4 regions of the Thiosocius teredinicola genome follow, and region 1 is predicted to be linked to each of the others. Evidence: predicted binding sites of a transcription regulator. Region 1 holds the regulator's gene; each other region holds the start of a gene.
What was found. The regulator sigma-54, encoded in region 1, starts transcription at its own class of promoters, with help from an activator protein. The targets are predictions, from matches to a motif close to TGGCANGNTNCNTGCTT.
Positions count from the first base shown of each region.

Region 1 (7,848 bases):
GGCCGGTCAGGATAGCGATCGCTTCCTTCGCCTCTGCCTCGCGCAGTCTCGCGCGTAGCTCTTCTTCGTTGAACATCGCCGCCAGGCGGGCGAGCAGCTGAAGGTGTTCTTCGTTGGCGTCTTCCGGTACCAGCAGGGCGAACACCAGGTCGACCGGCTGGCCGTCCAGCGCATCGAATTCGATAGGGGTTTCCAGGCGCAGGAATGCGCCGCGCGTGTCGCTGATGCCGGGCATGCGGGCGTGCGGCAAGGCCACACCTCCCGCAAGCCCGGTGCTGCCCAGGCGCTCACGTTCGAGCAGGCGTTCGAAAATCTGCTCCGCCGTCGGCTCGTCGGTATCCCGTGCGAGCAGGCGTGCCGCCTGCTCGAGGATGCGTTTTTTGCTCGATGCCGGGTCAGCGATGCTGACGCTGCCCGACGTGAGGATGCCTTTAGGTAGCATGGTGAGACCGGATCAGTTCATCCCGCCGCTTCGACGGACGCATCTTTGTGTCCGTTGCCACGGTGGCTCTTGATCTTTTCTTTGTGGCGGATGACCTGACGATCCAGTTTGTCGACAAGCGAGTCGATGGCAGCGTACATGTCTTCGTGAGTGGAATCCGCAAAGACGTCGGCACCGGCGATATGCACGGTGGCTTCGGCCTTCTTGGTGAGTTTTTCAACACTCAGGATGACGTGTACGTTGGTGACGTGGTCGAAGTGACGCTCGAGTCGGGCGATCTTCTCGTCAACGTAGGCACGCATCGAGTCGGTGATGTCGACATGGTGACCGGTCAGGTTGACTTGCATCGATTTTCTCCTTGCATTTCAGCGCTTTCGATCAAGCTAAGCGCTTGCGTTCGTTCGACGGCGGGATCGCCATCGATTCACGATACTTGGCAACAGTGCGGCGGGCGACGTTGATCCCCTGATCAGCGAGGATGGCCGCGATCTTGTTGTCGGAAAGGGGTTTGTTGGGTTTCTCCGCACCGATCAGCTTTTTGATCAGCGCGCGAATGGCCGTGGCCGAGGCCTCGCCACCGCTGGCGGTGCTCACGTGGCTGGAGAAGAAGTATTTGAACTCGAAGGTGCCCCGTGGGGTGTGCATGTATTTCTGGGTGGTTACCCGTGAAATGGTTGATTCATGCATCTCCAACGCCTCGGCGATATCCCGCAACACGAGCGGTTTCATGGCCTCTTCTCCATATTCGAAGAAATTGCGTTGAAAGTCGACTATCCGTGTCGCAACTCGCAGCAGCGTATCGTTGCGGCTCTGCAGGCTCTTGATGAACCAGCGGGCCTCCTGCAGGTGGTTTTTCAGCGTGACGTTGTCGGCGCTGTTGTCCGCCCGCCTGATCATGTTCGCATACTCGGCGTTGACGCGTAACCGGGGGGCTGCATCCGGGTTGAGTTCGACCCGCCACTGGTTGTTACGTTTGTACACGAACACATCGGGCTCGACGTAGGTCGGCGGCTGGCTGGCAACGCTGGTACCCGGGCGCGGGTTGAGCGAGCGGATCAGGTGGATGACCGACATCAGGTCGTCGCTCTCCAGCTTGAGCTTGCGCTTCATCTGCGCCTCGTCCTGCGCCGCGAGCAGGTCGAAGTGCTCGCCGATCAGGAACAGCGCGCGCTCGCGCCACTCGAAGTCTTCGGGCAGCTGGCGCAGTTGAATGAACAGGCATTCACGCAGGTCGCGTGCCGCAATGCCAGGCGGATCAAAGGCCTGCACGCGGTGCAGCACGGCCTCGACCTCTTCGGTCTCGATATCCGGATCATCCATGCTGGTGACGATGTCTTCGATCGGCGTGGTCAGGTAGCCGTCTTCGGAGATGCCGTCGATGATCGCCTCGGCAATCGCCAGGTCGGTCGGGCTGAACGGCGTCAGCTGCATCTGCCAGATCAGGTGGTCCTGCAGAGATTCGCCGCTGCTTTGTTGATTCAGGAAGTCCTGGCTTTCGTCGCTGCTGGCGGCGCTGCCGGGAGAGGCGGGTGTGACGCTGTCGTAGATGTCATCCCACACGGTATCGACCGGCAGTTCATCCGGCATGGCCTCGGATTCGATCTTGACCTCGCTTTCGTTGTTCGGGTCGTTGCGCGAATCGTCGTTGTTGTTCTGGGTGCTTGCATTCTCACCGTCGTTCTCGCTCTTTTTGCGCTCGCTGTCGGCTTCGTCGCGACGCGTACCTTCCTCTTCGGTTTCGAGCATCAGGTTGGAGTCGAGGGCTTCCTGGATCTCCTGTTTGAGATCGAGCGTCGACAGCTGCAGCAGCTTGATTGCCTGCTGCAGTTGCGGCGTCATCGTCAGGTGTTGACCCAGTCGAAGCTGGATGGTGGGCTTCATTCGGCTACTATCTGGTATGAAATTTGATCGGACTCCCAATGCCATTCTAGCGCAACTGCGCGCGAGTCGAACCCGCTGTGCAGACCGGCGTTCCCGACTTTGGCGAGGCGCAGTATTTGGCGATGTTGCTGCGCAGCAATCATACGCCTAATCACAGCCGGAAGTTCTCGCCGAGATAGACTGCGCGGACTTGCGGGTTCTCGAGAATCTCCTTCGGCGCACCGAGTGCGAGCACGCTGCCTTCACTGATGATGTAGGCGCGCTGACAGATCCCAAGGGTCTCGCGGACATTGTGATCGGTGATCAGTACACCGATCCCGCGTTCGGCCAGTTGACCGACAATGCGCTGGATATCCATGACTGATATGGGGTCAATGCCGGCGAATGGCTCGTCGAGCAGGATGAAGCGCGGCTGTACCGCCAGAGCCCGGGCGATCTCCAGGCGCCGGCGTTCACCGCCCGACAGGCTGATCGCCATGTTGTCGCGCAGGTGACTGATACCGAACTCGCGCAGCAGGTCGTCGCACATCTGCTCGCGCTGGCCGCGATCGAGGTCGTCGCGCGTCTCGAGGATCGCGATGATGTTCTGCGCCACCGTGAGTCGGCGGAAGATCGACGGTTCCTGCGCCAGGTAACCCAGGCCGAGACGGGCACGCGCATGCATCGGTTTGTCGGTGAGGTCGTGCTCGCCGAGCGTAACCCGCCCCTGGTCGGCGGGAATCAGCCCGGCCATCATGTAGAAGGTTGTCGTCTTGCCCGCTCCGTTGGGGCCGAGCAGACCCACAACCTCGCCTTCGTTAAGGTACAGCGACACGCCGTTGACGACCGAGCGCCCACGGTAGCGTTTCACCAGATCTTCGGCGGCGAGTCGGGTCATGGCGTTGTATGGATCGCGTGTACTGCTTATTGATTCGGCGGATCGATGGTGATCTGAACGCGCTGCTTGCCTTTCGCGGCGGCGCCGGCCTTGACCACCGAACGTACCCGGTCGTACACGATGCGGTCACTGCGCATGCTGTCTTTGCCCTGCACCAGCACGGCATCGCCGATCAACACGAGGTTTTCGCTGTTCACCTCGTATTCGGCGCGGCGCGCCTGTCCTTTCACCGGTCCTTTATTGGACTGCTGCGAGAACTTGACGGGGCGTCCCTCGGCGACGATTTTCGACGGCTTTTTGCCGCGGTGCTGCACGGTCACGACATCGGCCTGCAGATGAATGCTGCCTTGGCGCAGGTCGACGTCGCCGCGGTAGATACTGACGCCTTTCGACTGGTCGACATCGACGCTGTCGGCCGCCAGCTGGATAGGCTGTTGCTTGTCTGATTCGAGTGCCGTGGCCGTTGCGGTCAGCACGACGAGCAACAGCGCCAGCAGAGAATTAACGCGGTACATAGTAGCCTTTTACCTGCGAGAGAAATTTCAGTTTCGATGGCGAACGCAGCCACGCCTGCAGGCCGACGGATTCAACCCAGTCGCCATCGCTGTCCACCCTAACGTGTTCGTCGGTTTCCGCATAGTCTTGTTCGGGCTGTACGCGAACCTCGCTCGTCACCAGGTGCACCGGCGCGTTCTGCGCATCGCCCTCTCGATCGATGATCACCTCGCCGGACAACAACAGCAGGCTGCCGTCGGCCGACAGCCAGGCCGTCTCCGAGTCGATCTGCCAGGGGGGCGCATTGTCCTGAAACACGGTCAGCTTGGGGTCGGCCAGCTCGGTGGTGTCGTCGTCGGTGAAATGCTTCACCTTGGTCGCGATCAGGCGGTGTGCCGGTTTGCCGGCCTCGGTCATGCGCAGCACGTTCAACCCGGTGATGTGGTAATCGATCTCGCGCGGCCCGCTGGGTTTGGCGGGCGTTGGCGCGATCGGCCCGGTTTCCACCATCCACCAACTGAACAGCGCAGCGGCCAGCAACAGCAGGGCAAAGACCGGGCGGAACTGGCGCATCACTCAATCGACGTAGTGCTGCAACGAGGATTCGAGCGTGCCCTGGGCGTCCATCAGCAGTTCGCAGACCTCGCGCGCCGCACCACGGCCGCCGCCGCTGGGTGTTACCCAATGCGCGTGCTGCTTGGTGAGGTAGTGGGCGTCCTGCACCGCGATCGCCAGCCCGACCTTGGTCATCACCGGCAGGTCGACCACGTCGTCGCCGACGTAGGCGATCTGGCTGTCTTCGAAACCCGATTCCTTTTTCAGTTCCTCGTAGGCCGGCAGCTTTTCTTTTTTGCCCTGGTAGACGCGCTCGATACCGAGGCTGGCCATGCGAATACGGACGACTTCGGACGTACGCCCGGTGATGATGGCGATCTCCACGCCGGTGTGTTGCAGCATCACCATGCCGTGGCCGTCCTTGGAATTGAACGCCTTGTATTCCTGGCCGTCATCGCCGATGTACAGGCTGCCGTCGGTCAGGACGCCGTCGACATCGAAGATCACCAGACGAATGGCAGCGGCCTTGTCTTGAATATCCTGCATGCTTTTGTTCCCTATCGGTTCACACGACGCCGGCGCGCAGCAGATCGTGCATGTTGAGTGCGCCGCACAGCTGTTCATTGCCGTCGATCACCAGCAACGCATTGATTTTCTTCTCTTCCATCAGGTTCAGTGCATCCACCGCCAGCTGATCCGGGCCGATGCGTTTGCCGCCGGGGATCATGACCTCGGATACGGACGCCTCGCGCACGTCGATCCCGCGGTCGAGGCAACGACGCAAATCGCCGTCGGTGAAGATGCCGATGGCCTTGCCGTCGTGATCGACGACCGCGGTCATGCCCAGCCCTTTGGCGGTCATCTCCATCAGGGCATCACGCAGCGGCGCGTCGACGTTGACGGCGGGAATCTGGTCACCTTCGTGCATGATGTCTTTCACTCGCAGCAACAGTCGGCGACCCAGGCTGCCACCGGGGTGCGACAGGGCAAAGTCTTCTGCGGTGAAGGCGCGCGCTTCGAGCAGCGCGATCGCCAGCGCATCGCCCATCACCAGCGCGGCGGTGGTGCTCGCTGTCGGCGCCAGGTCGAGCGGGCAGGCCTCTTTGGCGACGCTGACGTCGAGATTCACATCGGCTTCGCGGGCCAGCGTCGATTCGGGCTTGCCGGTCATGCTGATCAGCGGGGCCCCCATGCGCTTGATCAGTGGCACGATGGTGACGATCTCACTGGTCTCGCCCGAGTTCGACAGGGCGAGGACGACGTCGCTCGGCGTGATCATGCCCAGGTCGCCGTGGCTCGCTTCGCCGGGGTGGACGAAAAACGCCGGGCTGCCGGTGCTGGCCAGCGTCGCGGCGATCTTGCTGCCGATGTGGCCGGATTTACCCATACCGGTCACCACGATGCGGCCGCGGCAGGCCAGCATGTGTTCGCAGGCAGCGACGAAATTGGCGTCGATCCGCTCTTCGAGCGATTTGACCGCCTCAGTCTCGATCTGGACGACGCTCAGCCCGGCCTGGCGTAGTTCATCAGCTTTTTGGCTCATTGTTTTCTCTCTGTCAGGTTAGGCCGCGGCGCTGGCGTGTGCTTGCCAGATGATCCAACCCTGGTAGGCGAGGAACGCCGCCAGCAACAGGGCGCCCTGACCACGGTTGATCACTCCATGGGTATGCATGCTGCGTCCCATGACGAACAGCGCCAGCGTCAGGCCGAGCATCACCAGCATGTCGCGGCTGACGACTTCGTCCGGCAACAGGCCGGGCGCCAGTAGCCCCGGTATGCCGAGAACTGCCAGCAGGTTCCAGATGTTGGAGCCGATGACGTTGCCGATCGCCAGGTCGGGCTCGTTCTTGTGTGCGCTCATGATACTCGCAGCCAGCTCGGGCAGGCTGGTACCGATGGCCACGATCGTCAGGCCGATCACCAGGTCGCTGACGCCGAACGCTGCGGCGACCTCGACCGCGCCCCACACGAGCATCCGCGAACTCACCACCAGCACGATGAGGCCCACGACGAACCAGCCGGCGGCGGCCCTGGTGCTGAGGTCGGTCGGCAGTTCGGCCTCGATCTCGTCCACCAGTGGATCGTGGTCGCGGCGTTTCAGCCCGATTCTGACCAGCGCGTACATGCTCGCCACCAGGCCGAGCAGCAACACGATGCCGTCGAAGCGATCCAGCTTGCCGTCCAGCAGCAACAAATAGGTGCCGGCGGATACCAGGAGCAATAAAGGGTATTCGCGGCGCAACATGTCGGAGCGCACCATCAGCGGGGCGATCAATGCGGTCGCGCCCAGGATCAGGCCGATGTTGGCGATATTCGATCCCAGCGCGTTACCGATCGCGATGCCGGGATTGCCCTGCAGCGCAGCCACCGTTGAAACCAGCATTTCCGGGGCCGACGTGCCGAAACCTACCACGGTGAGCCCGATCAGCAGCGGCGGTACGCCGAGGTTGCGCGCCAGGCCGGCGGCACCGATGACGAAACGGTCGGCACCCCACACCAGGAATCCGAGACCAAACAGGATTGAAGCGGCGGCGAGCAGCATAGACAGCGAAGAGCTCAGGTACGTCGGAGGTTATTCAAGGAGCGCGAATTGTCGCGGAAGCGCAGCCGCATGTCCAAGCGGCCGCTAGTCGGCTTTGACCTTGGTCTTTCCGCATCGTGAACAGCGGTAGCGGTTCACAAGTTTGCCGAGTTTCACGTCGAACACCGATTCCTTGTCGAGCACCCATTTATGATGCCCGCTGCGGCACAGCGTGTTGCCCTGGTGGCGTTCGCTCGCCTTGCGCCGCTTGAACGGTAAAATTTCGGCCATTGCAATTCGACTTCGGGAGAACCTGATTGCGCCAGTTTAGCGCCGACGACCGATTGCTGCTCGGTACCTGCCATTGGGCGCGCCCCGCATGGTTGCAGACCTATTATCCGGATGACTTGCCGGAAGACTGGCGGTTGAGCTACTACGCCAACGATTGCGACTGCCTGTTGTTGCCGGCCGAAGACTGGTGTGGGGCGGGGCGAGCGCAGCTGCTGACGGCCTTGGACGATGCGCCGCAAGACCTGGTCTGGTTTCTCGAGATTCCGAGCGACGTTGCTGCGCTGGCCACGCCGCTGACGCAGCTGCTGGCGCCGTTCGATGGCCTGAGCCTGGTCGCATTGGTGGGCGAGCCCTTGGCGGAGCTGGCGCGGCTGCCGCAATGGCAGGCCGACGGCCAGGATCGCTGGACAGATCCGCAGAGTGGCTACCAGTTGCAGCGGTGGCAGCTTGCGAGTGCTGACCTGCGCACACTGCGTGCCCATGCCGAGCAGCTGACCGGCAATGCGCGCGCGATCGTGATCGATGGCGGCGACTCAAGTCCCGACAAAGTCCCGGAAATGCGAACAATGTTGGGTCTGATGGGCCGGTTATGAGCTTGACGCAGTCAGGGTGGGTCTCCAGAATCGACGGTTTGCGTTTTACCTGCGATCGACAGCAAAGGGATTTGGGTTTTCGGCGAGCGGAAACCTGAACAACAATGAGCCGAAATACCCCCGCAACTGACGTTTTGGTCCGCATCCGCGGGCTCAAGTTTTACCGTGGTTCGCGGGCGATCTTCGATGGTGT
Region 1 covers NZ_CP019936.1:243,027-250,874, forward strand. Annotated here, with positions in the region: gene ptsN (PTS IIA-like nitrogen regulatory protein PtsN) at 1-442, opposite strand, end outside; gene hpf (ribosome hibernation-promoting factor, HPF/YfiA family) at 460-789, opposite strand; gene B1781_RS01115 (RNA polymerase factor sigma-54) at 821-2,323, opposite strand; gene lptB (LPS export ABC transporter ATP-binding protein) at 2,475-3,200, opposite strand; gene lptA (lipopolysaccharide transport periplasmic protein LptA) at 3,227-3,715, opposite strand; gene lptC (LPS export ABC transporter periplasmic protein LptC) at 3,702-4,268, opposite strand; gene kdsC (3-deoxy-manno-octulosonate-8-phosphatase KdsC) at 4,272-4,796, opposite strand; gene B1781_RS01140 (KpsF/GutQ family sugar-phosphate isomerase) at 4,816-5,793, opposite strand; gene B1781_RS01145 (calcium/sodium antiporter) at 5,812-6,792, opposite strand; gene B1781_RS01150 (hypothetical protein) at 6,877-7,062, opposite strand; gene B1781_RS01155 (hypothetical protein) at 7,089-7,655, shown strand; gene B1781_RS01160 (ABC transporter ATP-binding protein) at 7,760-7,848, shown strand, end outside.

Region 2 (7,848 bases), 1.3 Mb from region 1:
TGCGTACCGTCTCGGCCGTTGTTGTATGGAGTAGTTGTAATGCCGAAACCCGAAAAACATGTGTTTGTCTGCACGCAGTCGCGTCCGATGGGGCACCCGCGTAGTTCGTGCAGCCAACATGGCTGCGCCGAGGTCTTCGATGAATTCTTGTGGCAGCTGCAGCAGCGCAACCTGTTCAATCGTGTGCAGGTGACGGCGACGGGCTGTCTCGGCCCGTGCAGCGAAGGGCCGTCCGTATTGGTCTATCCGGAAGGTGTGATGTACGGCGGGGTCAAGAAAGAAGACGTCGCTGCGCTGTTTGATGAGCATCTCGAGAAAGGTGAAACGGTCGAACGCCTGCTTATGCCGGCGGAGCACTGGGGCTGAAGACAATGGAAACGAACGTGGCTGCTATCCAACCAATCGAAGAACGGGTGCGTTTCGCACGTCGTATCGACCCGACCAGCAATGCCTGCCTGCAGGAAGCCGCCGCATCGCCGCAGGCGGATCGTGCCGAGGCCTTGTTGAACAAGGCGGCGCGCTTTGCGCCTGAAGCGCTGGCGGTCGATGTGGCGCGCTACAAGTTCTATTTCTACCGCGGCGAGCTCGACGATGCAGAGCGTGTTGTACGGGACACGCTGGAGAAGGCTGCGGTGCAGGGTGGTTTCAATGTCGACTGGCGGGCACACGATGCGCCGCTGGCCAATCGCGACGAGTCGGAGAGCGCTGCCCGCTATTACCTGTATGGCTTGAAAGCACTGGCCTTCATCAGCCTGCGGCGCGACGCGCGTGAACAGGCGATCCTGCTGCTGAACGCATTGCGTATGCTCGATCCCACCGACCTCGTCGGCGCATCCGTGATCGAAGACCTGGCGGCCGGTACGGAGGAATAGATGGCAATGATGACCGAACTTGAGTTCCGGGCGAAACAACTCGAGCCGCAGGCGATGGCGGTACACCGCGCGTTGCAAAAAGAGATCGAAAAGCTGTGTTTCACTGAACCGGTGCCGTCTATCGACGGGCTCGACGAAGCCGAGTGCTCGTTGGAGGCGGATCCCGCGTCGGGTGACAAGAGTCTTTCCTACGAATGGCGCGACAAGCATGGCCATAAAGTGGGCGGATTGGTGTTCCATGCAGATGGCAGCTTCTTCGCCGAGTATGACGTGATCCGCGCTCACCCGGCCAAGCCATCGCTGTTCGTCGAGGCGGTTTCGGCGTGGGGACGTGACGATGTCATCAAGGCAGAGGCGCGTTGCCTACCGATGGCGAGTTGACCAGACCGCGCCGGGTGTCTGCTTGGCGCTGTTGTCGCCGTCTGGCCGGGAAATCGCGGAACGGAGCTAGCTCATGGATACACGCGTCATTCTGTTCCACAAACAGTCGACCAGCGCGCGTACACGTTTCCTGAGATTCGACGGGAGCAGCAGCATCTGCGCCTTCGAACCCTTGCCGGCGAACGCCATCCTGCGCGACCGAGGTGCAGTCGACGATGCGCCACTGCATCCCGGTGCAGCCGTATCTGCGGCGGAACGCGAGCTGGGGCTCGATCGCGGTGGTCTGGAGGCCGAAGCGGAGTTCTCTGCAGTCGCCGAGGCCGACGGCGAGCCGATTCCGGTGTTCCTGGTGCGCTTTACCGCGACTGATCCGCCATTCGATCTGGCCGAGAGGCATCGCGGCACCTTTATCGATCTCACCCAGGCACGTGGCCTGCCGGAGATCGAGTTAGCCCTGCTGCGCCGTGCCTACGAGGCGGTGTTGGGCGGCTGATCCGCCCGGGTGCAACGCTTGCAAAAGCCAACGGCGCGGTGCGAGCGCCGTCGCTCGGCAGCAAATTGAGAATTCATGAGGTAAACGACCATGCCACTCAACCGTCGCGCCTTCTTGGGCGGAACCCTGACCGCCGGTGCCTTGTTGTTCTTGGGGCGCCAGGCTTCGGCTGCAGACATTCACCGCGCGCGCTGGTACCTGTTCGGCACCCTTGTCGACGTGGAGATCGTCGAAAACGATCGTGCCAAAGCCCAACGTGTTTTGGCGGATCTGGTAACGCTGTTGCGTGGTGCGCACACCCAGTGGCATGCGTGGAAGCCCGGCGAGTTGAACGACCTGAACCAGGCGTTGGCGCAGGGCGAATCCTTTGTCGTCGACGATCCACATCTGCTCAAGCTGATCCACGGCGTTCGTGAACTGCACGCAAGTAGTGGCGGCCTGTTTAACCCGGCGATTGGCCGCGTCGTGCGCCTGTGGGGTTTTCATGACGATGAACTGCCCAAAGGACAACCGCCGGCGATCCGACAGATCGAGCAGTTGATGGCCGATGCGCCCAGTCCCGCGGCGCTGCGCGTCGAGGGCCGGCGCGTCAGTAGTGACAATCGGTCGGTGCAACTGGATCTCGGCGGCTATGCGAAAGGTTATGCACTTGGCTTGGCGACCGACTTCCTCAAGCAGCAAGGCATCGAGGGCGCCATCGTTAACGCCGGTGGCGATCTGAGCGCGATCGGTCGCCATCCCTCGCGTGCGTGGCGGATCGGTGTGCGCCACCCGCAGCGGCGGGGTAGTGCGGCCAGCATCGAAACGCACGGGCACGAGGCGATTATGACGTCCGGCAACTATGAGCGTTATCGCTCGCACCAGGGCAAACGCTATCCACACATCATCGACCCGCGCACGGGTCTTCCTGCCGATCAGCTTGCCTCGGTCACGGTGGTACATCCGGATGCCGGGTTGGCGGATGCCGCTGCAACCGCGATCAGCGTGGCCGGCGAACATCACTGGCCAGAGGTCGCGGCGGCGTTCGGAGTCGATCAGGTCATGGTGATCGACAACGGCGGTCGCGTGCAGCTCACGCGGCCGATGGCGGAACGCCTATCCCTTTCCAATGCGGATCAGCGACACGCGGCGATTATCGCCTGATGTGTCTTTGATTGGCCGTCCCCGTCTCTCGTGGCGAGCGGGGAAGGCACCGATGATCTCGTCCGGTGATTGCAGTCGGTTCAATTCACCCCGGCTTCATCGCCTTCGTCGGGCCCGGCGGTCAGTTCTTCGGGCCAGCAGGCGGTGGCCGGCCCCAGCCCGGATTCGGTTTCGAAACGCACCAGGTAGAGCACCTGTGAAGGTTGCTCTTCGAGGTGCCCGGTATTGACCAGCACACCGCGTGTGCCGGTTTCAGCGACAACGGCACCTTCCTCCAAACCGGGTAGCGAGCCGTCGTTGACGATGGTGGTGGCCGCGAAAAGCATGTCTCCCGGTTGTAGATCGTTGAGCGTCATGTTGTCTCCAAAAGCATTGTGATGTTTCCCACGCGCAGTGAGTTTAGGGATGTAGAAAAGCCTACACAGCTTGCCTCGACTCACCGTCTCTTTTCCAAAAATCAGCGTGTTAGCGCGATGTTTACCGTGTGGCACATCGCTTGCAGTGCTGATGCCAGGAAATGTGCAAGACACTTGCCAGCAGGAGATGAACACCATGTTGACTTTGACCGAAAGCGCGCAGACCGCGATCAGCCGATTCATCAAAGGGGCGGAAACGCCAGTGTTGGGGCTTCGCATTGCCGTGACCGGCGGCGGTTGCTCAGGTATGCAGTACGCGATGGACCTCGTTGAAGAACGCAATCCCGAAGATGTCGAAGTGGAATGCGGCGAGGTCAAAGTCTTTATCGAGTCGCTCAGCGCGCCTCTTCTTCGCGATGTCACCGTTGATTTCGTCGACGGCATCAATGGCAGCGGATTCAAGTTCGAGAACCCGAACGCCACCAACAGCTGCGGTTGCGGCAATTCATTCTCAGCCTGATTTACTGATTTAGGGGGCCGATATGTGGGATTACTCGGAAAAGGTTAAAGAGCACTTCTTCACGCCGCGCAATGCCGGGGCCGTAGAAGATGCCAACGGTATCGGCGACGTCGGTTCGCTGAGCTGCGGCGATGCACTGCGCTTGACGCTGCGCGTCGATCCGGAGACGGAGATCATCCAGGAAGCGGGCTTTCAGACGTTCGGTTGCGGATCGGCCATCGCGTCGTCTTCGGCACTGACCGAGATCATCAAGGGTATGACCCTGGATGACGCGCTCAAGGTCTCCAACCAGGATATCGCCGACTACCTCGATGGTCTGCCGCCGGAGAAGATGCACTGCTCGGTCATGGGCCGTGAAGCCCTGCAGGCCGCTGTCGCCAACTACCGCGGCGAAGAGTGGGTCGACGATCACGAAGAAGGAGCGTTGATCTGCAAGTGCTTCGCCATCGATGCGGTCATGATCGAAGACACGATTCGCGCCAACGATCTGCGCACGGTTGAAGACGTCACCAACTACACCAAGGCCGGTGGCGGTTGTGCGGCATGTCACGAAGGCATTGAAGAGATCCTGGTCAAGGTGCTGAGCGAGAAGGGCGAGGCCTTTGATCCGACCGCGGTGTCGATCGAAGAGAAACCGAAGAAGCTCAACACCCTGCAGCGCATCAAGAAGATCGAAGAGATCATCGAGACGATTCGCCCGAACCTGCAGCGCGACAACGGTGACATCGAACTGGTCGACGTCGACGGCAAGCTCATCTACGTCAACATGAAAGGCGCATGCTCGGGTTGCCAGATGGCTGCAACCACGCTGGGCGGCGTACAGCAGGCGCTGGTCGAAGGCTTGGGCGAGTTCGTTCAAGTGCTGCCGGCAGACCAGAGACAGGCTGTAGCGGAGGGTTGATCCATGATTGAAGGTATCTATCTCGACAACAACGCCACGACCATGGTCGCCCCCGAGGTCGTGGAGGAAATGCTGCCGTACTTCACCGAGCAGTTCGGTAACCCTTCGTCGCTGCACCAGTTCGGCGACAAGGTCGGCAGGGCCCTGAAAACCGCGCGCAAGCAGATTCAGACGCTGCTGGGTGCCGAGCACGATTCGGAGATCATCTTCACCTCGTGTGGCACCGAGTCGGACTCAACCGCGATCCTGTCGGCGTTGCGCGCCCAGCCGGATCGCAAAGAGATCATCACCACGGTGGTCGAGCACCCGGCGGTGCTGACACTGTGCGAGAACCTTGAGAAAGACGGCTACAAGGTGCATTACCTGAAGGTCGACAAGCGTGGTCGCCTCGACATGCAGGAATACAAAAGCCTGCTGTCGGACAAGGTCGCGGTCGTTTCGGTTATGTGGGCCAACAACGAGACGGGTACCCTGTTCCCGGTCGAGGAGATGGCCGTGTGGGCACATGAGGCCGGTGTGATGTTCCATACCGATGCCGTGCAGGCCGTCGGCAAGGTGCCGCTCAACCTGAAAGAGTCGAGCATCGACATGCTGTCGCTATCGGGTCACAAGCTGCACGCACCGAAAGGCGTCGGTGTGCTGTACCTGCGTCGCGGCGTACGTTTCCGTCCTTTGCTACGTGGCGGTCACCAGGAGCGCGGCCGGCGCGCCGGTACCGAGAACGTGACCTCGATCATCGGCCTCGGTAAGGCCGCCGAGATGGCGATGGAGTCGATGGAGTACGAGCACACCTTTGTGCAGGCGATGCGTGATCGCCTCGAGCAAGGCATTCTCGAAAGCGTTCCGCATGCCTTCGTCACCGGTGATCCGCGCAACCGTCTGCCGAACACCTGCAACATCGCGTTCGAGTACATCGAAGGCGAGGCCATCCTGTTGCTGTTGAACAAGATGGGCATTGCCGCATCGAGCGGTTCGGCCTGTACCTCGGGTTCACTCGAACCGTCACACGTCATGCGTGCGATGGACATTCCCTACACCGCAGCACATGGCAGCATCCGTTTCTCGTTGTCGCGTTACAACAAGATGGAAGACGTCGAAAAGGTGATAGAGGCGGTTCCACCGATCGTTGCCCAGCTGCGCAAGCTTTCGCCGTACTGGGGCGAAGACGGTCCGGTGGAAGAGCCCGAAAAGGCATTCGCACCGACCTACGCCTGATCTGCGAACGCCTGGCTGTGCAAGCCGCAAAAGCCGCCGTTTCCATGGCGGCTTTTGTCGTTCTGCGAGGATGATTCGATCGCCGCGGATACGATTGTCGAACCTCCTACAAAGCCGCCCTCGTTGTCTGTCGCAGTTGCTGCATGATTTGCGACATTCAATCCGACAAGTGATTGAAATAAAAACGAATTGCGACTTGGCATGCAGGTTGCTCAATACCATCCATGAACAAGCGGACGGTGTGAGGGAAAGCTATGCGGCCCCCGGTGATCAACGATACAACGCTTCGTGACGGTGAACAGTCTGCTGGCGTGGTCTTCACCTGTGAAGAGAAGATCGCCATCGCTGAAGCGCTTGCCGATGTCGGCGTAACGGAACTGGAAGTCGGCATCCCCGCAATGGGCGAGATGGAGCGCGACGCAATTCGAGCAGTCGCCGCAAGGGACCTATCGGCTGACCTGATGGTGTGGTGCCGCATGCACCCGACCGACATCGCTGCCTGTCGTGACCTCGGCGTGCAGTGGGTCGATCTTTCGATTCCCGCATCCGACCAACAGATCACGCGCAAACTCGGTCGCGATCGCGATTGGGTACTCGACACCATCCGCAACCGTGTTCCCGAGGCGCTCGAGCTCGGTCTCAACGTCTGCGTTGGCATGGAGGACGCGTCGCGCGCCGATGTGCACTTCATGATGCAGATCGCCGATGCAGCACAAGAAGCGGGCGCATCGCGCATCCGCTTCGCCGATACCCTGGGAGTGCTCGACCCGTTCTCGGTGCGTGATCGCATCGCGGCGTTGCGCGCGATCACCGATCTGCAGATCGAGATGCATGCGCACGACGATCTCGGCCTGGCGACGGCCAATACGCTGGCCGCCGTGCTCGGTGGCGCCACCCATGTGAACACGACGGTGCACGGCCTCGGCGAACGTGCCGGCAATGCCGCGCTCGAAGAAGTCGTTATGGGATTGCGTCATCTTCACCAACTCGACTGCGGCGTGGCGATGAACCGCTACGATCGCGTTTCCGAACTGGTATCGAATGCCTCGGGGCGTGTTGTCGACTGGCAGAAGAGCCTGGTCGGGCCTGGTGTGTTCACGCACGAGTCGGGCATTCACGTCGACGGCCTGCTGAAAGATCGCATGAACTACCAGGGCGTCGATCCGGCGGAACTCGGTCGTGAGCACAGCCTGGTACTCGGCAAACACTCGGGTCGAAGTGCGATCAGCAAGGCCTACGCGGCCATGCAGATCGACGTCGATCAATACCAGTCGGAACATATTCTGCAGCGTGTGCGTGCCTACGTGAACGACAACAAGCGCGCGCCGGGCGAACAGGAACTCAGAGGCTTTCTCAACGAACTGCTGCAACCCCAGGAGGTCGCGTCATGGTCGTAGCTGCGTCGGGCGAAATGGCACCCAAAGGCAAGCAAAACAAGCTCTCTGTCTGGCAGTCATGGAAATCAGACATCAAGTGCGTCTTCGACCGTGACCCGGCCGCGCGTTCGAGTTGGGAGGTCGTCACGACCTATCCCGGTGTGCATGCCGTGCTGTGCTATCGCGTGGCCAACCGGCTGTGGCGTCGCAACTGGCGCTATCTCGGCCGCCTGGTGTCTTACATCGCACGCGTATGGACGACCGTCGATATCCATCCCGGCGCGACCATAGGGCAACGTTTCTTCATCGACCACGGCGCCGGTGTCGTGATCGGTGAAACCGCCGAGATCGGCGACGACGTGACCCTGTATCACGGCGTGACCCTGGGCGGTACCTCGTGGAAGAAGGGTAAGCGCCATCCGACGATCGGCAGCGGTTGCGTGATTGGCGCGGGCGCCAAGATCCTCGGTCCGCTGACTTTGGGTGAGAAGGTCAAAGTCGGCGCGAACTCGGTTGTCATACGCGACGTGGCTGAAGGGCAGACTGCCGTCGGCATACCGGCCAAGGTGGTGCAGGGCGGTGACTCCGTGG
Region 2 covers NZ_CP019936.1:1,519,445-1,527,292, forward strand. Annotated here, with positions in the region: gene B1781_RS07455 ((2Fe-2S) ferredoxin domain-containing protein) at 40-366, shown strand; gene B1781_RS07460 (hypothetical protein) at 384-872, shown strand; gene B1781_RS07465 (hypothetical protein) at 873-1,253, shown strand; gene B1781_RS07470 (hypothetical protein) at 1,327-1,746, shown strand; gene B1781_RS07475 (FAD:protein FMN transferase) at 1,837-2,889, shown strand; gene B1781_RS07480 (nitrogen fixation protein NifZ) at 2,970-3,245, opposite strand; gene B1781_RS07485 (HesB/IscA family protein) at 3,442-3,765, shown strand; gene nifU (Fe-S cluster assembly protein NifU) at 3,788-4,666, shown strand; gene nifS (cysteine desulfurase NifS) at 4,670-5,881, shown strand; gene nifV (homocitrate synthase) at 6,136-7,278, shown strand; gene cysE (serine O-acetyltransferase) at 7,269-7,848, shown strand, end outside.
Region 2: a site for sigma-54 is predicted at 6,079-6,095, ahead of nifV (homocitrate synthase). Genes of this name have one in related genera too.

Region 3 (7,848 bases), 490 kb from region 1:
ACCCGGGTCTGTGAATAGCTCGATCATGATGCTGCCAATGCTCCGACACCCTCGTGTAGCAGCGCATTGTGCGTGTTTGTTTTCGACAATCCCACTCCCATTGGCGCATTGCTCCTACGGAACACCGGGTGTCGCCGACAGTTCACGGTTTCGCTCGTCGCTGCCTGGACATTGCCTGCCGGCTGCAAGACACTGATGCGAACTCAGCATGGCACTGTTTGAACCGCGCATGACCAGATCTGCGATCGCCGTCGTCGATACATCAGCCTTCGTCGCGAACTATCGCTACGCGAAGTCTTTGGCGCCGCGCGCGCGGGCACTGGCCGTGATCAAGGCGAACGGCTATGGACACGGCGCTGTTCGCCTCGCCCGGTGCCTGGGCGACGAGGCCGACGCGTTTGCCGTCGCCTGTACCGAAGAGGCTATGGAACTGCGCGAGTCGGGCATTCGGCAGCCGATCGTCCTGCTTGAAGGTGTGTTCGAGCCACAGGAAATCGACAATGCCGCGTTATGCGCCTTCGGCATCGTTATACATGCCTTGCATCAGGTGGAATGGCTCGAACGCGCCAAACCATCGCAGCAGCTGAACGTATGGATAAAGATCGACACCGGCATGCACCGGCTCGGCTTCGCGCCCGATGAACTGTCGAGCGTGCTATCGAGAATCAAGGCGATTCCACATGTTGCCGACATCGTGCTGATGTCGCATTTTGCCCGCGCCGACGAGACGGCCAGCGATGCAACCGAGCGCCAACTGGCGTTGTTCGATCGCGCCGTGGCCGGGCAGACTCTGGCATGTAGCGTGGCCAACTCGGCGGGCATCATCGCCTGGCCCGGCGCGCACCGTGATTGGATTCGCCCCGGAATCATGCTGTACGGCAGTTCGCCGATAGCCGATCCGTCCGACACGCCTTCACCGCTGCTGCCGGTCATGCACCTGGAGTCACGCCTGATCGCGGTCCACCAGCTCGCGGCCGGCGAGAGCATCGGCTATGGCGCCCGCTATACCTGTGAGCGCGAGACGCGGGTCGGTGTGGTCGCCATGGGGTATGCCGACGGTTATCCGCGGCATGCAGTCGACGGCACCCCGGTAGCGGTCAACGGGCAGCGCACCCGACTGATCGGGCGCGTCTCGATGGATATGCTCACGGTCGATCTCAGCGACCAGCCGCATGCGCAGGTAGGCGATCACGTTCAGTTGTGGGGCGACCTGGTCAGCGCCAACGAGGTTGCCGCCTGCAGCCAGACCATCTCTTACGAATTGTTTACCAAGGTCACCCGGCGCGTTCATTTCCGCTATCGCTGAACCCCTCGACGGCGAAGTCGCCTCTATAAAGACTGGAATCGCCACGCCGATAACCAAGCATGACGGTCAAGAAAATGATTCCCGTACTCGCTGGCGGCGGCACACGCCTGCCGGCGCACGTCGGCATCCTCAGTGCGCTCGAGCAGCTGGACTACCAGGTTGACCAACTGGTGGGCGTATCCGGCGGCAGCATCGTCGCGTCGCTGTTCGCTTACGGCCATTCCACCGCGCACCTTAAAAAGCTGGCGTTCGACGTCGACTTTCGCCAGTTCCGCGGATTCTCAATCAAGCGCCTGATGCGCTGTGGCGGACTGTCGGACGGATCCTGCTTCGAGAACTGGCTGGACAACCAGCTTCATGGCGCAACCTTTGCCGACCTCGAACGCGACTTGCACGTTGTCGCAACCGACGTGCGTTCCGGCGAGCCGGTCATCTTTGACCGCGAACACACACCGGACTTCACCGTTTCGCGCGCGGTTCGGTTTTCCATGGGCATACCGCTGTTGTTCACGTTCGAGAAATATCGCAATCACCTGATGGTCGACGGCAGCATACTTGCCGAGGACGCCTTGTACCGGTCATGGACAGACGACGATACGCCAGTGGTCTATTTCCGCCTGCGCTCGGCCAAGGAAAACGTGCCGATCGAAGAATCCCGAGTCTTTCCATTGCCGGACTACGTCACGATGCTGATCAGAACCTTTATGACCAGCATTTCGCGCGAGTACATCCATGACCGCTTCTGGCGCAACACCGTCGTGATAGAAACCAGCAACGTCTCGCCGATTGAATTCGCCATGACGGCGGAACAAAAACTGGACCTCTTTGAGCGTGGCTTCGAAACGACACGTTCCGTATTGCCGTTGAAACTGAACGGCGTTTCGCTGCCGGACATGCCCGTCGCTGAGTCGTGAAACCCACGCGCTGAGCGAATAACCGTTACGATTCGGTCTTTCAAGCGCATGCGCTCGACGCCGATAATCCTCCTTGAAAAGAAAACCCAGGAGTTCCGAGTCATGAGATTCCCAGCCATTGCGGCAATAGCCGCGCTGCTTGCGGCAAACGTCCATGCCGACAATTCAACGCTCGATGCTGCGATCGGAGGCGGAATCGGCGGTGCAACCGGCGCGGCAATCGGCAACGAGGTCGGCGGGCGCGAGGGAGCCATTATTGGCGGCGCCATCGGTGGCGCTACCGGAGCGGCTGTAGCAACCGACAAAGCAGGCGAGGCCGTTGCGCCACAAACGCACTCAGCTCCCCACCCGCGGGCGCGTCCAGCACAGCCCTACTACCATTGCCCGCCCGGACAAGCGAAGAAAGGACGCTGTTGACACGTCATATCATCGCGTCGTCTTACAGCACGAAACGGCGCAGCCTCAACGAATCGACAGATCGACCCGATCAGCATGAACAGTAATAACGACTCAAAAACAGGTTCAAGCCGGCGCCGTTGGCGCGCACTGCTGTTGGCCACGGCGATGACCGCCATTGGCGCCGCGCAGGCCGCCGACCCCCTGGCCACCCGCTATTACGAAGACGCCGTTGCGCGCTTCAACAACGACGACCCCAAAGGCGCTTTGATTCAGTTGAAAAACGCCTTGCAACGCGATCCCGGGCAATTGTCCGCAAAGATCCTGCTGGGACGCGTGCACCTGACGCTGGACGATCCGGTCGCGGCCGAAGAGGAACTGGTGCAGGCGCAAAAACTGGGCGCCGACCCACTGCTGGTTGCAGGGCCGCTGGCAAAGGCGCGTAACGCCCTGGGCAAGTACGAACTCAATCTCGAGTCGATCATTCCCACCCGTTTTCCACGCAGCCAGCAACCGGACCTGTGGGAGCAGCTAGGCATCGCGCGGCTTGAAACCGACGATCCCGCAGGGGCCACCATTGCGTTCCAGGAAGCACTGCAGATCGATCCGACACATGTCGGCGCCAAGCTGGGCCTGGCCAAGATTCCGCTCAAACAAAAGAAGTTTGCCGAAACCTCGCGCCTGGTCGACGATATTCTGTCGGTCGCACCGGACAATGCGGAAGCATGGTTCGTCAAAGGCTCCGCTACACACGCGCTGGGCCAGTTCGATGAAGCGAGCAAGGCCTACAACCGCGCCCACTCGCTCGACCCGAATCACCAACAGGCCGCGCTCGGCGAAGCAACGGCAATCCTCGAATCGGGCGACGCGGCGCGCGCAGTGGCGTTGCTGGAACCGCTTGAACGGAAGTTTCCGGCCGTCGCCACGATTCCGTATCTGCGCTCGGAGGCACTCAAGGCGCTCAACCGGACAGCAGACGCCGACGCCGCGCGCGCCAAGGCATCCAGCCTGATCAGCGCCTACTCGTCGGCGGATGTGTCGAATCGAGGCGCAGACCTGTTGCTGTACGGCACCATCGCGTTCGAGGGTGGGCAGCTCGAAACCGCGTACCAATTCTTGTCGGCCTATGTCGACGGGCACTCCGGCGACGCCCAAGGTCGCAAATTGCTCGGGCGCATCCTGCTGGCGATGGGCAAACCCAACGATGCACAACGCGTCTTGCTGCGCCTTTCCGCCAACAATCAGGCCGACGCCGAGGCGTTGGCATTGCTGGGCGATGCGCATATGCAATCGGGCGATGAAGTCGCCGCCGAGCGCTATTACCGCGACGCCCTGGAAAACTACAACGGCGGACCGGCACTGGTGCGACGCCTGGGCATGACGCAGTTCTACAGCGGACAGCGTGATCAAGCTCTGCAGACGCTCGAATCGTTGGTCGAACAGACCAGCGGCGCGGCCAAAGCGGATTCATCGCTGTTGCTCGGCATGCTGTACTACAGCGAGAACCGCTTCAATGAAGCCGGCGGTGTCGCCGACCGGCTGGTGAAGGAATCGCCCGACAACCTGACGGCGCGCAACCTGCAAGCGCTGGTTGCGGTCGCTCGCGGCGACAGCGCGCAAGGCCGCTCGATCCTCGAGAGCATTCTGGCGAAAGACCCGACGTTTCGCCCGGCACGCTACAACCTGATCAAGCTCGATGTCGCCGAGGGGCGCACGCAACAGGCCGGTGCGGCGTTCGCCGAGCTGCTCGCTACCGACCCCAACGACACGCGCGCGCTGCTCGAGGCTGCGCGCTTCGCACTCAAGCAGAACAACGCCAGGCTGGCGATCCAACACCTGGAAAAGCTGCACGAACTCGAACCCAACAACGTCCTCGGCAACATCGAGTTGATCAATACCTACCTCGCCGTAGGCGACACCGCATCGGCCGCGACCAAGGCAGCGGCACTCAATCGCGCCGTGCCCAACGATTACCTGGTCACCGAGACCCTTGCCCGGGTCCAGCTCGCCGAAGACGACAAGACCGGGGCGACGATCACCCTGGGCGACGTCGCCCGTTTCGCAGGCGAAGACGTCGAGCGCCTGATGCATACCGCGCGCCTGTTCATCGTGGCCGACGATGCCGATGCCGCTGCCTGGGTACTGTCGAAAGTCTTGGCGGTCGACCCCGATGCACACTTCGCACGCAACGAGCTGGCCACCGTGTATTTCCGCCAGAGAAAACTGGCCGACGCGGAAGCTGAAGCACAGGCCGTGCTGCAGCGCGACGCGAAGAACGCCCATGCCATGGCGCTGCTCGGCGACATTCGTCTGGCGCAGCAGAAGCCGGCGGAAGCCGTTGGCTACTATAAGAAAGCGCGTGAGATTCAGGACTCGCCGCAATTGGTCATCAGCCAGCATCGCGGCTTGATCCGCTCCGGCAAAGAATCGGACGCCCTCAAGGTGCTGAGCGATTGGAACGCACAGCATCCCGGCGTAGCCGCAGTGGTTCGCGTGCTCGCGCGGCACCAGATGTTGCGAGGAGACCAGAAGGCAGCTCTTGCGCTGCACGAGGAACTCGTCGATTTGACTCCGGATGACCCGATCGCCTGGAGCAGCCTGGCGGACGCCTTGTCGACCTACGACACCGAACGGGCCTTGAAAGCAGCCACCAAGGCCTATGAACTGGCGCCCGACAACCCGGCCGTGCTCGACACACTGGGCTGGACCCTGACCCAACTGGGCGAACTCGAACGTGGCCTTGCCCACCTGCGGGACGCGTTGGCACGCAATGGCCGCTCCCCCACCATTCGCTACCACCTCGCCGTGGCGTTGCAGGAATACGGCAACGCGTCGGCTGCCAGGCGCGAATACGAGAACGCCTTGCGGATGTCGGATGATTTTCCCGAGCGCGCCGAGGCAGAGGCACGACTGAACGCACTGCAAGCGACGAAGTGACCGGCACGGCGCAGTGCTGTCGAGTTTCTTTACATCTGGGAAATTCCTGCTTGGTCCACCACGCGGCCCACGGGCTAACGAATTTTCTTCCCAATTGGGCTGCTGCGGTAAATCGTTGTTTTTGCGATATAGTTCGCAACTAATGATTTAAAGGCGTAAAGATAACAACGATCTAGGCATATTTTCTGCTAGCGAAATAACAAAGAACCCAAACAACTCACTGTTTCAACGATCACAGGCCGGGAAATGAATATTCTAAAATTCGCAGCGCTCGCCATTCTGGCCGGCGCTTCCAGCACTGCTTTGGCCACGTTCTCCCACAAAGGTGGTGGTAACCACTGTGGCGGAGGCAACAACGGCGGTGGCGACCCCACCCCCGAATGCGTCGTGACCTGGGATTTCACCAGCGGCAGCAACGTCAATGGCGATCCCCTGACCTATACCGGCACCTCGACCGCCGGTGGTTCTTATAGCTTGGTGTTGCAGGGCTTCACTGTCGGCCGCCACAAGGACAACAACGGCAACACGCTCGGTTACAGCGGCCAAATCGGTGACGGTGCGACCTCGTACACGACCGATGGAACCGTCCCTCGCTACGGCATCGGCGTTCACTCGCCGGGCGAAAGCACCCACTGGGGCAGCAAGATCGACAACATCAAGAACAGCGGGCAGTCGCAGTACCTGCGTGACGCCGTACTGTTCGACTTCGAATCGTGCGTGGTATCGGTTGAAGAGATCAGCCTGCTAAAGGCCTACAATGGCGCCGACACCGATTTCGAGCTGTGGGCCTACAGCGGCGCCGAACTTGAGATCAACAACCTCGCCGGTCCTGGCCAGATTCCGGACTACGACACCTGGGCGGGTAATGGCGACTGGACCCTGATCACCCAGAACTATGGCGACTCCAGCGACCGCACGGTGTCGATCAACAGCCCGGTAGCATCGCGTTACTTCGTTTTGATCGCCGGCGCGAATAAGAAACACAACAACGACGCCTTCCGCATCAGCGGCCTGACGGTCAGCTGCGACCCGGCACACTGTGAGCCGAGCGAAGGCGGTGGCGATCCGGGTGTACCGGTTCCCGGCACCCTGGCACTGCTCGGCATCGGCGCACTTGCGACCCGCCGTCGCTGGGGCCGCAAAGCGAGCTGACGCAAGTCGCTCAGCGCAAAAAAAGCCCGGCTTGGCCGGGCTTTTTTGTGTCTGAAAAAACGACGCGAAAGGCGCGCCGAAAACGCCTTCAGTCAGGCAACACGATGTTCAGTTCGAGTATCTCGTGACCCTGATCGTGTTCCACATTGACCGAGACGGCATCGTTGTCGACCGCAACATACTTGCGGATCACCTTGAGCAAATCTTTCTGCAACTGGGGCAGATACGACGGGCCGCCACCGCGGCGGTCGTGCGCGACCAGGATCTGCAGCCGCTCTTTGGCGATCGCCGCCGAACCGCTGGCCTTCCGCTGTCGAAAGAAATCGAGTAACGCCATATCAGCCCCCGAACAAGCGGCCCAGAAGGCCTTTTTTCTCGACATTCAGGAAACGGTGCGGCAGGTCGTCACCCAGGTACCGTGACACCATATCGCCATAAGCCTGGCCCGCACTGCTCTCACGATCCATGATCACAGGGACGCCCGCGTTGGATGCGTTCAGCACCGACATCGATTCCGGGATCACACCGATCAGGTCGAGCGACAGGATCTCCTGGACATCTTCCAGCGACAGCATTTCACCGCGCTGAACGCGCTCCGGCGAATAGCGGGTAACCAGCAGGAACTCGCGTATCCCCTCGAGATTCTGCTCGGCGCGCCGCGACTTGCTCGACAGGATGCCGATCATGCGGTCCGAGTCGCGCACCGACGACACTTCCGGGTTGGTGACCACGATCGCGTCATCGGCGTAGTACATCGCCAGCGTCGCGCCCTTCTCGATTCCGGCCGGCGAATCGCACACGATGTAATCGAACTCGCGGCTCAAGTCCTCGAGCACTTTCCCCACGCCCTCTATCGACAACGCCTCTTTGTCGCGCGTCTGCGATGCGGGCAGGATGAACAGGTTGGGATTGCGCTTGTCTTTGATCAGCGCCTGCCCGACGTTGGCGTCGCCCTGAATCACATTAACGAAGTCGTAAACCACGCGGCGCTCGCAACCCATGATCAGATCCAGGTTGCGCAGACCTACGTCGAAATCGATGACCACGGTCTTGAAACCGCGCTCGGCCAGACCCATTGCGAATGCCGCACTGGTCGTGGTCTTGCCCACTCCTCCCTTACCGGAGGTTACGACGATGATTCGA
Region 3 covers NZ_CP019936.1:734,503-742,350, reverse strand. Annotated here, with positions in the region: gene B1781_RS03530 (TerC family protein) at 1-27, opposite strand, end outside; gene alr (alanine racemase) at 230-1,306, shown strand; gene B1781_RS03520 (patatin-like phospholipase family protein) at 1,366-2,220, shown strand; gene B1781_RS23545 (glycine zipper domain-containing protein) at 2,269-2,637, shown strand; gene prsT (XrtA/PEP-CTERM system TPR-repeat protein PrsT) at 2,713-5,553, shown strand; gene B1781_RS03505 (PEP-CTERM sorting domain-containing protein) at 5,800-6,705, shown strand; gene minE (cell division topological specificity factor MinE) at 6,794-7,042, opposite strand; gene minD (septum site-determining protein MinD) at 7,044-7,848, opposite strand, start outside.
Region 3: a site for sigma-54 is predicted at 5,728-5,744, ahead of B1781_RS03505 (PEP-CTERM sorting domain-containing protein). Genes of this name have one in related genera too.

Region 4 (7,848 bases), 2.0 Mb from region 1:
GTTGTTTCTCGGCTGATTGATTTTGGATCTGCATGGCGCACGACCGGGTTGTCGTCGATTCCCTGTGCAACCCTGGTCAGCCAGTCGCTGTAACTGGCTGAGAATTCCTGACGCAAGCGCGACGGATCGGCGGCTGCCAGATCGCCTATCGTGTGTATCGCCATGTCGGTCAAACGGGCATTTGCCTTCGGGCCGATACCGTTCACCTTGCCTACCGGCAGCGGCCAGATTCGACGCGGTACGTCATCCCAATCGAGCAGGGTCAATCCATCTGGCTTGTCCAGTTCCGAACCGATCTTGGATAGCAGCTTGTTCGGCGAAATCGCTATCGAGCAGGTCAGTCCGGTAGCCTCTCTGACCACCTGTTTGAGCTGTTGACCGAGTTCTTCGCTGGACTGCGGCAGGTCAGTCAGGTCTATATAGATCTCATCGATCCCGCGGTCTTCGATATGGTCAGTGATGCCGGCTACCGCTGCCTTGAAGCGGCGTGAATAGTCGCGATACGCATCGAAATTGGCCGGTAGCAAGAACGCCTCCGGTGCCAGCCTGGCGGCCTTCATCATCGGCATGGCAGAGAACACACCAAAAGCCCGCGCCTCATAGGTCGAGGTGGTCACAACACCGCGGCCGCGGTAATCGCGCAGCCGCGCGTAAATGCGATTGCCCTGCTGATCAACCTCGGGTGCCGGGGCGCTGCGACCACCGACCACGACCGGCTGTCCGCGCAGTTCCGGATAACGCAACAACTCGACCGATGCGAAGAATGCATCCATATCGAGATGTGCAATGCGCCGCGTGGTGTTCACGACCGCGGGCACTGGCTCATTGGGGTGCACTGACGCTGCACTGTATTGCTTATTCCCGGTTCATGCAGCCCCACAAGTCCAGATCGACGAAACCGGCAACGAAACGCCGGCCATGCAGGGCGATGGCCTGCGGCGCTTTGGCCGTGCTGACAATCGCCGATCGTTATATAGAGATGCACGCGCCGCATTTTCGGTTGTAATCACAGTTGCGAATGGGCCGCCGCCTCCAGCTCGCTACCGTTGATCTAGAATCCAGATCCTATTCTGCCAATCCAACTGAACGGCCAATGACTTCGGTGGCGCAGCGGCTGCGCTAGTTCGGCAGCTGGCGCATCATACCGTCGCACGATGACAAGTGGTTGGCCCGATGAAAGCCGGAGAAATCATCGTCTCTTGACCTTCGTCCAAAAGGCAGATTGGTTCCCCGCCGAACCCTAGCGGCGGCAGCGCGCTGCAGACGGCTGATATCGCATTTGTTTGCGAGGCTCCACGCGCGCTGGGTTTCAGCCAGGTTCTGGTTATCGCGACCGAAAAGGGCAACCACATGACCATCGACGGGAAGACGCTGGAAGGCCGAGCACCCAGCAAGCTGTTCTTGCGCATGTTCATGACGGCTTACTTCTGCGCCGGTGTCGGCTACGTGGCTAGCACCATCTTCTCCGATATCGTCAGCCTCATGCTGACCAAGGGCCAGCGCTACCCCCCTGTTGCCTGGCCAAGATGATGGAAAAGGCAACGTTCTAGAACAACGTCGCACAGATTCGCACCGCCACGTTAATCGCGCCGATATTGCGCACGCAAAGTGTTTGCACGTATGGTGTCTACCTGCCGAGCGCTTCTTCACCGCCAGCAAGCGATAACTCACCCCTTGTTGCTGTTGCTCAATCAGCCTCTCTTCGATCGACACAAAAAAACGGCCCTAAGGCCGTTTTTTTTGCAGGATTGTTGAGATCCCTTACGCGCGGCGAGCACGTACAGCAACACCGAGCAAGCCAAGAGCCATCAGTGCCAGGGGTGCAGGTACCGGAACATCGTTGCCACCCGGGAGACTTCCTTGGTCGAGCAGGGCGTATTTCACCTGGCCCCCTGCATACAGAAACTCACCCGAGCCGTTGCCCCAGAACTGAATCTCGGTGAAGTCACCGGTATCGTCGAATGCGGCTACGAAGATCTCGAAGACATCGCTGCTTGGGTCGTCTTGCGACGGGAACAGACCATCGGCTTCCATGGTTGCAGATGCCACCATAATTGGTGCGCCGCCATCAAACGAGATAAACAGTTCGGTTACCGGGTTGAAGCAGCAGGTTGCCCAGTCACCAACCTCAAAACCGAACGAGTTGATCGGCGAGTCAAACGTGAAGGTGATGCCCGATGCAGCAGTACCATTTGGTGCGCCGAACGCGCCATCCGGGCTGATATTAATAACGCTACCGGACATGTCGCCATAGGTCGTCGAATTGACGGCGCCACCGTTGTTTCGGGTAACAACGTAGTCACCAAAGTCAACAGAGGTAGAACCGGAGAAGCTGGACGACCAAACGTCAGTTACGACGGTGCCGCCAGCAGAAGTAACCGCCGAATCGAACGAAGCCGTACCCCCAGCAATCCCATCGAATACAGTCAAGATGGTCGCGTTAGCCGACGTTGCAAGCGCAAAAAAGGCTGCCGCCGTAACGAGCTTGGAATATCCTTTCATCACATTTGTCCTCTTCTTATCATAGAGTTCTGACTGGTTGAGCCCTTCCAGTGCTTTACAACCAAATAAATTTCTCGGCGAATCTGCACCCCATAAGAGGGTAATCACGTGCGCCAATCGCTTATAAGCAATTACTATACCGTTTGCCAGTCTTTCGGCAGAAGACTTAAAATAACTTTATAATTCTGATATTTACACGGTGGCAACGTCACGAAATCCATTTGGTTTCGCCGGCTCTCACGCGTTCTCGAATGAGGATGCAAGGAACTGTAAAATTTGCCGACATGTCTTTAGGCCGTTAATTCGCCTTCCTGCAGACGTGTAGTAATTTTTGGAAGAAGGAAGTTCCTTTTCCGCAGCGCTCGGCTACGAGGAAGTCGACTACCTCAAACCCTATGAAGACTAAAAAAGAAGTCTCCGATTGGGGACCTTTTTTCGAGTACTGACGAAACGACAGATTCGGCCTCAATTCCACGGAAGGCTTGCCCTGGTGACTGGAAGCACCATCTCGGCGTTCTTTGTGCTTTCCCATCTTGTCGCCTGGGATAGGCTCTGTCGCATGCCTCACCCTACGTCTACGAGCTAAATGACGGGAGTCGATGATCGTGGCCCTGTTTGATGTGCTGCGCCACGACTGCAGAAAGGGGCAGCGAACGCGACCAACAGGATTGCAGTGCTTTCATTGACCGTTTCCGGATACCGAACAGGCAGTTCACTCCATCCTTACAGCACAGCGCACCTTGCGCAACGCGCAACATGCGTCTTCATCTTAGAACGCCTCGATAACGTCTACGGGATCGCGTTCATATCGAACAAACCGATCGTTCAGGCATTGCTGGACCCCAACAAGACAAAACCGCGGTCGATCAGCGCGCTATTGGCCTTGGCTGCCGTCGACACCGAATGCTCACGGCGATTTCAGAGTCCATCGCCGCATGTCGATCACACTACTGCTGCTTGGCGTAGTTGATGACCGACAACAGCTGGATCGGCACCTCGAGCAAGCGCTCGGGCCCATGCGGAATCTCCGCGTCGAAGGTCAGGCTGTCGCCCGCCTCCATCTCATAAAGGTGGTTGCCGTGGCGATAAACGATAGAGCCCGACACCACGTAGATGAACTCTTCGCCCGGGTGAGAGAAGGTCGGAAACACCTCGGAGAGGTCGTCCATCGTCACCATGAACGGCTCGAACGTGGTGGTACCGCCGCGCTTGTAGTTCAACAGATGGTAGGTATGACCCTTCTCGGTGCCGCGGCGAACCACCTCCAATCCCTGCCCGGCCTTGGTGAACTGCGCACCGCCATCGGGGCGATCGAAGTCGGCAAACAGCTTCGAGATCGGTAGCCCGATCGCGTCGCACAGGCGGCTCAAAGTTTCCAGGCTGGTCGAAACCTGGGCATTCTCGATCTTGCTCACCATGCCCTGACTGATACCCGAGATACGCGCTACATCGACCAGTTTCAGGCCTTCATCGAGGCGGGCACGCTTCACTTTCATGCCGATGTACTGATCGAGATCGAACCGTTTGTCCTGCGGATCTGCCATTCAAATCGCTCCGTTTCGGTGCGTAACGCACTGTTGCTGTGCCACTTTCGGTCGTTCGGGTAGCAAAGAATCACTGCGGCCTAATATTCTCACAAAGAAAATAAGTTTACTAGCACAAATAAATCAAAGACTTATCGAATTAGGAATATTTTTTTCTTACGAGGAATTTCTTGGCACAACATCTGCTTTTTCACTGCAAGAGATTTTGTTTACCAGTGAGAAACCGCAGCTCCCCGACCTCACCGCGTCGTGGCTGATTATTAAACGGAGTACGCAGATGTCCTTAGATATCGATCAATTCATTCGCGAGAACGACATCAAGTTCATTCTCGCCCAGTTCGTCGACATCCACGGTGTGGCAAAGACCAAATCGGTGCCGGCGCATTGTCTGATGGACGTCGTCGAAAGTGGTGCCGGTTTCGCCGGTTTTGCTGTGTGGGGTCTGGGCATGGAACCGCACGGTCCCGACTTCATGGCGCGCGGCGATCTCGACACCCTGTCGGTCGTACCCTGGCAACCCGGTTATGCGCGCATCGCCTGTGACGGCTACGTCAACGGCGAGCCCTATCCCTACGACAGCCGCGTGGTTCTCAAGCGTCAGATCCAACGGTTGAGTGACAAGGGCTGGACACTCAACACCGGCCTCGAACCCGAATTCTCACTGTTCAAACGCGCGGCCGACGGCTCGCTTGCACCGGTCGACGATTCCGACCAGCTCGACAAGCCGTGCTACGACTATAAAGGTTTGTCGCGTGCACGCGCCTTTCTCGAGAAGCTGGTCGACAGCTTGCAGACCGTCGGCTTCGACGTCTATCAGATCGACCACGAAGACGCCAACGGCCAGTTCGAGATCAACTACACCTATGGCGATGCGCTCGAATCGGCCGACCGCTTCACCTTCGTGCGCATGGCGGCTGGCGAGATCGCCAACGAACTCGGCATGGTGTGTTCGTTCATGCCCAAGCCGGCATCCAACCGTACCGGCAACGGCATGCATTTCCACTTGTCGATTGCCGACGAGAGCGGCAAGAATCTGTTCAACGACGACAGCGACAAGTACGGCATGGGGCTGTCAAAGATCGCCTATCACTTCGCCGCCGGCCTGTTGCATCACGCCAAAGCCCTGTGCGCCTTCGCTGCTTCAACGGTGAACTCGTACAAGCGCCTGGTCGTCGGTGGTTCGGCCTCCGGCTCGACCTGGGCACCGGCCTATATCGCCTACGGCGACAACAACCGCTCGGCAATGGTGCGCGTGCCTTACGGCCGCCTCGAATTCCGCCTGCCCGATTCCGGTTGCAACCCCTACCTGGTGCACGCCGCATTGATCGCTGCCGGCCTCGATGGCATCGAACGCGAACTCGATCCGGGTGAACCGCAGAATATCAACCTGTACTCGCTCAGCGCGGCAGATCGCAACGCGAAAGGCATCGACATCCTGCCGCAGAACCTCAACGAAGCACTCGATGCGCTGGCCGCCGACAGCGTGCTGCGCGAGCAGATGGGCGCCGAGATCGTTGACGAGTTCCTCAAGGTAAAGCGTGCCGAGTGGATCGATTACAGCCGCCATGTCTCGGATTGGGAACTGCAACGCTACGGCGAGTTTTTCTGATCGGCAGTTGGCACTAACGGAAGCAATGACGAGGATTTTATGTGCGGAATAGTTGGCCTCTATTTGAAGAACAAGGCATTGGAGAGCGAATTGGGCAAGCTCTTCACCCCGATGCTGATCGCAATGACCGATCGCGGCCCCGACAGCGCAGGCTTCGCCATCTACGGTGATGAGGTTGGCGACGATCAGATCAAGCTGACGCTGCGTCACCCCGACACAAACTACGATTGGAGCGCCCTCGCCGGCGGCCTGGAAAAGGCTTTGTCGACCAGCGTCAACTGGTTCAGCAACAGCAAGGTCGCTGTGTTTAAGATCGGCAGCGATGCCGCTGCGGCCGGTGACTACATCGCGACCCATGCGCCCGATGTGCAGATCCTCAGCGCCGGTCAATCAATCGAGATCCTCAAAGAGGTCGGTCTGCCGGAACAGATAGCCGAGACCTTCAACCTGCCGGCGATGAAAGGCAGCCACATCATCGGCCACACGCGTATGGCGACCGAATCGGCCGTGACGATGGCGGGCAGCCACCCGTTCTCGACCGGACAAGACTTGTGCCTGGTGCACAACGGCTCGCTGTCGAACCACAACCGCCTGCGCGACCGTTTGAAGCGCCAAGGTGTGGTGTTCGAAACCGAGAACGACTCGGAGGTCGCCGCCGGCTATCTGACCTGGCGTCTGCAGCAGGGCGATACCCTGGCCGAAGCCCTCGAGCATGCACTCAAGGAACTCGACGGCTTTTACACCTTCGCCATCGGCACCCGTAACGGCTTCGCCGTACTGCGCGACCCGATCGCCTGCAAGCCGGCCGTGCTCGCCGAGACCGACGACTATGTCGCCATGGCCTCGGAATACCAGGCGCTGACCACCCTGCCCGGCATCGAGAACGCCAAGGTCTGGGAACCGGAACCGGCCACCCTCTACGTGTGGGAACGGGAACAGTAAGCGGCGGAGACAGGAATACAACGATGAAAACGATCAACCTACAAGAACAGAGCGTACGTGAGCTCAACCAGTTGCTGCACGACCAGGCCGCCGAATGCACCGAGCGCGAGTGGGAAGTGCTCGAACCGAAAGGCGCGCACAACATCGCCTGCGGTATCGACCAGAGCCTCTCCGTCGACATCAAGGGGCACGCCGGCTACTTCTGCGCGGGCATGAACAAGCACGCGCACATCACCGTGTTCGGCAATGCCGGCCAGGGTGTGGCCGAGAACATGATGTCGGGTACCGTGCGCGTCAAAGGCGATGCCTCCCAGGCTGCCGGCGCGACCGCGCATGGCGGCCTGCTGGTGATCGAAGGCAATGCCGGTGCGCGTTGCGGTATCTCGATGAAAGGTATCGACATCGTCGTAAAAGGCAATGTCGGCCACATGAGCTGTTTCATGGGCCAGGCCGGCTCGCTGGTCGTGTGCGGTGATGCCGGCGATGCGCTCGGCGACTCCTTGTACGAGGTGCACATCTACGTGAAGGGCGACGTCAAATCGCTCGGCGCTGACTGCATCGAAAAGGAAATGCGCGATGAACACATCGAAGAACTGACCGCCTTGTTGAACCGCGCCGGTGTCGACGAAGACCCGTCCAAGTTCAAGCGCTACGGCTCGGCGCGCCAGCTCTACAACTTTAAGGTCGACAACGCTTCCGCGTACTGATCGCCACAGCAGAGGACGAAACAATGAGTGACGATATCAAGGTAAAAGACGGCCTGCGCGAATCGGCGACCTTCGACCGCCTGACCATGCACGAGATCCGGCGCGCGGCAGAGACCGGCATCTACGACATCCGCGGCTTCGGCGCCAAGCGCAAGCTGCCACATTTCGACGACCTGCTGTTCCTCGGCGCGAGCATGTCGCGCTATCCGCTCGAGGGCTATCGCGAGCGCTGCAACACCTCGGTGACGCTGGGTACGCGCTACGCCAAAAAGCCGCTCGAGCTGGACATCCCGGTCACGATCGCCGGTATGAGCTTCGGCGCCCTGTCGGCGAATGCCAAAGAAGCCCTTGGCCGTGGTGCATCAATCATGGGCACCTCGACCACCACCGGTGACGGCGGTATGACGCCGGAAGAACGCGGCCAGTCGAAGAAACTGGTGTACCAGTATCTGCCGTCGCGTTACGGCATGAACCCGGACGACCTGCGCAAGGCCGACGCGATCGAGGTCGTGCTCGGCCAGGGAGCAAAGCCGGGTGGCGGCGG
Region 4 covers NZ_CP019936.1:3,000,784-3,008,631, forward strand. Annotated here, with positions in the region: gene dinB (DNA polymerase IV) at 1-836, opposite strand, end outside; gene B1781_RS14315 (hypothetical protein) at 1,351-1,530, shown strand; gene B1781_RS14320 (PEP-CTERM sorting domain-containing protein) at 1,762-2,610, opposite strand; gene B1781_RS14325 (helix-turn-helix domain-containing protein) at 3,450-4,046, opposite strand; gene glnT (type III glutamate--ammonia ligase) at 4,324-5,655, shown strand; gene B1781_RS14335 (class II glutamine amidotransferase) at 5,695-6,597, shown strand; gene B1781_RS14340 (GltB/FmdC/FwdC-like GXGXG domain-containing protein) at 6,621-7,304, shown strand; gene B1781_RS14345 (FMN-binding glutamate synthase family protein) at 7,328-7,848, shown strand, end outside.
Region 4: a site for sigma-54 is predicted at 2,628-2,644, ahead of B1781_RS14320 (PEP-CTERM sorting domain-containing protein). Genes of this name have one in related genera too.